Regions from separate parts of the Thaumasiovibrio subtropicus genome, predicted to be linked through region 1. Evidence: predicted binding sites of a transcription regulator. Region 1 holds the regulator's gene; the other holds the start of a gene.
The links. Region 1 encodes MetJ, which represses methionine synthesis genes. Its sites were predicted from a motif close to TTAGACNTNTANANGTCTAA; they were not measured.

Region 1 (2,478 bases):
TTAAGGAACACTTTCAACGCCTCTACGTCACCATCGAACTCAAAACTGATCATGGTGCCAAAGCCAGATTGCTGCTTGGCAGCTATCTCGTGGCCCGGGTGCTCTGGAATGCTCGGGTGATAAAGGGCTTTGATTCGCGATTGCGTCTTCAAAAACTCAAGGACTGCGTAACAGTTTTCTTCATGCATACGCATGCGCGGGACAAGTGTACGTAAACCACGTAACGCCAGGTACGCATCGAACGGTGAACCCGTTGCACCAATGCAGTTTCCCCACCACAACAGCTCGTCGGTGTGTTCCTGAGTTTTTGCCACTAGCACACCAGCAACAACATCAGAGTGTCCGTTAAGGTACTTTGTTGTCGAGTGCACGACAAAGTCAGCGCCTAATGCGATTGGACGTTGCCAAACAGGACTAAGGAAGGTGTTATCGACCGCAACCAATGCGCCAATTTTTTGCGCCTTTTCGCACACTTCTGCAATATCGAGGACACGCAGTAAGGGATTTGATGGCGTTTCAATCCAGATAAGCTTCGGCTTTTTCGCTAATGCGGCATCCAGTGACGCGCTGTCATATTGATTAACAAACTCAACCTTAAAATCACCTTTGTTAGCACGTGTGTTGAACAAACGGTAAGTACCGCCGTAGCAATCATGCGGTGCGACGATCAAGTCTTCTGGACCCAATAATGCACTAACCAACAAGTTAATCGCCGACGTACCACAGCTGGTCACGACCGCGCCTGCTCCACCTTCGAGATCAGAGATGGCATCCGCCACTAACGAGCGAGTCGGGTTGCCGCCTCGAGAGTAGTCATACTCCGGCACATCACCGAACGACGGAAAGCTATAATTCGTGGTGAGATAAATCGGTGGGACCACCGCATTGTGTTGAGAATCTGATTCAATGCCTGTGCGTACTGCAATGGTGGCCAGTTGTTTGTCACTCATAACCCGTTCCTTGTTTTAGGCCGTAGCCCGTTTATTCCCGCGCGAATACCCATTACCTTACTGCTTACCCACCGAGACGTCAACACTTCTAGACGTCTATATGTCTTTGCTTATGGCGGTAAAAGCCGCTAAAATTCGCATTACACATCACTCAACAATTTTAATATTACTGGCAAAGTAGGTGCACAATGACAAAGTGGAATGGTGAATACATCAGCCCATACGCAGAACATGGTAAGAAAAACGAACAAGTAAAAAAGATCACTGTATCTATCCCTTTGAAAGTTCTAAAAATTCTCACTGATGAACGCACACGTCGTCAGGTCAACAACTTGCGCCATGCGACCAATAGCGAGCTACTTTGTGAAGCTTTTTTACACGCATACACTGGCCAGCCATTGCCAACGGATGAAGACATCCGTAAAGACCGCCCAGATGAAATCCCTGCAGAAGCGAAGAAAATGATGGAAGAGATGGGGATCAGCATCGAAGATTTTGTTGAGCAGGACTAAATTTCCGCGTTTCAGGCGTTTTTTCTCCGCCGCGCTCAAGATTGCATACGGATATGCCAGTTCATGCCTCTTGTGTGAAAGCCACATATAAAAAAACCAGCCTGTCGGCTAACTCCTATCAATTAAGATGTTTGGAGCGAACCATATAGCGAGTTTTATTGATACGAACGGTCCTCGATTTGGGCCGTTTTTTTCGTTCTGGTAAAATATAGCGTTTAACTCTCTCTCGCATTGCCCTCAGCTTCTTGGGTATTGAGCCAGGCGATGCGATTGCACACCACATTAGTTCATCCTGAATGTCCCTTAGCGCCATCATAAAACTGATCCGTAAAGGCGATACGTTAGCTTCTTTTGCTATCCGACTTATTTCCAACCGAACTAGATTGTAGGCAATTAAGATACCCCAGATCTCCTGCTCAACACCTTCGACAGACTGACTTCGAAGCAGAAGTTCGTCCTCAAGCATATCGTGTTTTATCTCTCCGTAACTATTTTCAATTTCCCATCGTTCGAAGTAAACATTAAGTAAATCTTGCAGAGCATATTTTTTGTCTGTTAGGGACGACAAGACCCCTTTTTATATGGTTGGGTTGTTCTTTTTCTGGATAAAGCGCAAGCCTTGCTTGCCATTTTTCAGGTAGGTGAGGAGCTTTTTTTGCGAGCTTGTTGCGAAACATTCATTTCAACGATCAAGTCACGGCCGTCTTCATCTAACTGCTCGATGACTGTGTACTTTGTATTGGATTTAATAGGGGTCATCCAGTGGCTAGAACCATGTTGGTTTTGCCAGTTAATCATTAGCTCCGCACCTAAATAACATCGGTCGAAAATAGTCAGAGAGTTGGCTGTTGCAGAGGAAATGAGTTGCTTAGCGTAGCTTTCTTCACCGTTGTAGCTAGGGCCAAAAGCGACGTTATGGATTAGGCGACTTCGAAGGGAGCAAAGCGCACATAACCTTACAACTGGGTATTCAGTATGGCGCGTTTTACCGTGTTTAACATATTGAAAATGCTCTG
Region 2 (2,478 bases), 380 kb from region 1:
TAGAACTGAGCCAATTTCCTCATCGCTCAAGGCTGGCGAGTGTCTGAGCTAGGAGTGAGTGTCGTTCCGCAGTCTCTGCAACGGTAGCGGACTTCGCCGCGTTGAACCTTGCGATGTCGACGTATGGTCAGTTGGTGAAGCTGGCATTGACATTGATAGGAGAAGAGCTGCCCTTGCACATTGGTAATATTGAAATTGTGGGTGGTGGTGGGAGGACGCTTGAATACGCCTAGCATGATTTGTTGCCACTCTTTACCGTGTGGGCGAACTTTGCCATACAGTGCGTAGGTGATGAGGTGAGCCACTTCGTGCGGCACAACATCATCAAGAAAGGCCGGTTGATTTTCAAGGAGTAGGGTGAGGTTAAATCTGAGCTCCCAACTCTGCAATCGGGCACTGCCTGCTATTTTTCCTCGCTGGTTAAAGCGGATGGACGGTAGTTCAAATTGTCGATTCAGGCGATGGCTAGCTAACGCTATACACGCATGTACACGTTGAATAATTTGCTGCTGAACAGCTTCAGTGAGTTGTTGCGATGTCGACACAGGTTTGCTCGAGCGAAAAAAAGCCAGAGGCAATGCTCTGGCTTTTCAATGTCACAGTCAAGTACAAGGCTTTACAGCTTTGCGAAGTCGCGCAATGCGTCTACTTTGTCGGTTTTTTCCCAAGGGAACTCTTCGCGACCAAAGTGACCGTATGCGGCTGTCTTCTTATAGATAGGTTGCAGTAGGTTCAGCATCTCTTGTAGGCCGTAAGGGCGTAGGTCGAAGAACTGACGCACTGCTGCGATGATAACGTCGTGAGGTACTTTTTCAGTACCAAACGTCTCAACCATGATAGAAGTTGGATCTGCAACACCAATCGCATAAGACAATTGAATTTCACAACGATCAGCCATACCTGCAGCAACGATGTTTTTCGCCACATAACGCGCTGCATATGCCGCTGAGCGGTCAACTTTTGATGGATCTTTACCAGAGAAAGCACCACCACCATGTCGAGCTGCACCACCGTAGGTATCAACGATGATCTTACGGCCTGTTAGACCACAGTCACCCATAGGGCCACCGATAACGAAACGGCCAGTTGGGTTGATGAAGAAGTTAGTGTCTTGGTTTAGCCACTCTGAAGGTAGTACTGGCTTGATGATCTCTTCCATTACCGCTTCACGCAAATCTGATGTAGAGATTGAATCACAGTGCTGAGTTGAGAGTACAACAGCATCAATACCGACGATCTTGCCTTGGTCGTAAGCGAAAGTCACTTGGCTTTTTGCGTCTGGACGCAACCAAGGAAGCGTGCCATTTTTGCGCACTTCTGCTTGGCGCTCTACCAAGCGGTGAGAGTAAGTGATAGGTGCTGGCATTAACACGTCAGTTTCGTTAGTGGCGTAACCAAACATGATACCTTGGTCACCTGCACCTTGTTCTTTTGGATCAGCCTTATCAACACCTTGGTTAATGTCAGGAGACTGCTTACCAATAGTATTGAGTACAGCACATGAGTCGGCATCAAAGCCCATGTCTGAATGAACGTAACCGATTTCACGGACGGTTTGGCGAGTAAGCTCTTCGATATCAACCCAAGCCGACGTTGTGATCTCACCACCTACCATGACCATGCCGGTTTTAACGTAGGTTTCACAGGCAACACGTGCTTTCGTGTCTTGTTCTAAAATGGCATCCAATACAGCGTCAGAGATCTGATCGGCAATTTTATCCGGATGACCTTCAGAAACTGACTCAGAAGTAAACAGGTGTTTTGACATGAGCGTATCCACTAATAATTAAATAAAGGGCATATGAATTGTAGATTATTTATCCATTCATATGTGTAGAGGTATCTACATCTGGACGTCTATTCTACTTGTAGTGAGATCAAAATCAACATCTCAATGAGGAGGGTTTTTATTAAGTGTGAGCCAATCGTTTGCGTGATGAATGGTTACGCATCAATTGTTTAGGCAAAAATTGATTCATCTGATTGAAATAATAGCGCTATTTGCTCCGTAAAATGTTTGCAGTCATTTACTCGCTTTGCGACAATACCGCCCCGCCAAATGCAGTTTCTCTATAAAAGAATGGCGAGAAACCCTACTAACACTGTTTTTCACTCAGGAGCAGACATGTCGTCTCGTAAACAACTTGCTAATGCAATCCGTGCGTTGAGCATGGATGGTGTTCAACAAGCTAACTCTGGTCACCCGGGTGCGCCTATGGGTATGGCTGATATCGCTGAAGTACTATGGCGTGATCACTTAAACCATAACCCACAGAACCCAGAGTGGGCTGACCGCGACCGTTTTGTACTGTCGAATGGTCACGGCTCTATGCTGATCTATTCTCTGCTCCACCTAGCGGGCTACGATCTGTCGATTGACGATCTTAAGCAGTTCCGTCAACTGCACTCTAAAACACCAGGCCACCCAGAATATGGTTATGCACCAGGTGTAGAAACGACCACTGGTCCACTTGGTCA

Region 2: a site for MetJ is predicted at 1,842-1,861, ahead of metK (methionine adenosyltransferase). Genes of this name have one in related genera too.

Annotation. Positions count from the first base shown of each region.
Region 1 is NZ_AP023054.1:196,594-199,071, reverse strand. It holds gene TSUB_RS00975 (O-succinylhomoserine (thiol)-lyase) at 1-950, opposite strand, end outside; gene metJ (met regulon transcriptional regulator MetJ) at 1,139-1,462, shown strand; partial or broken gene TSUB_RS00965 (IS4 family transposase) at 1,581-2,478, opposite strand, start outside.
Region 2 is NZ_AP023054.1:574,718-577,195, forward strand. It holds gene TSUB_RS02735 (SprT family zinc-dependent metalloprotease) at 27-545, opposite strand; gene metK (methionine adenosyltransferase) at 617-1,768, opposite strand; gene tkt (transketolase) at 2,126-2,478, shown strand, end outside.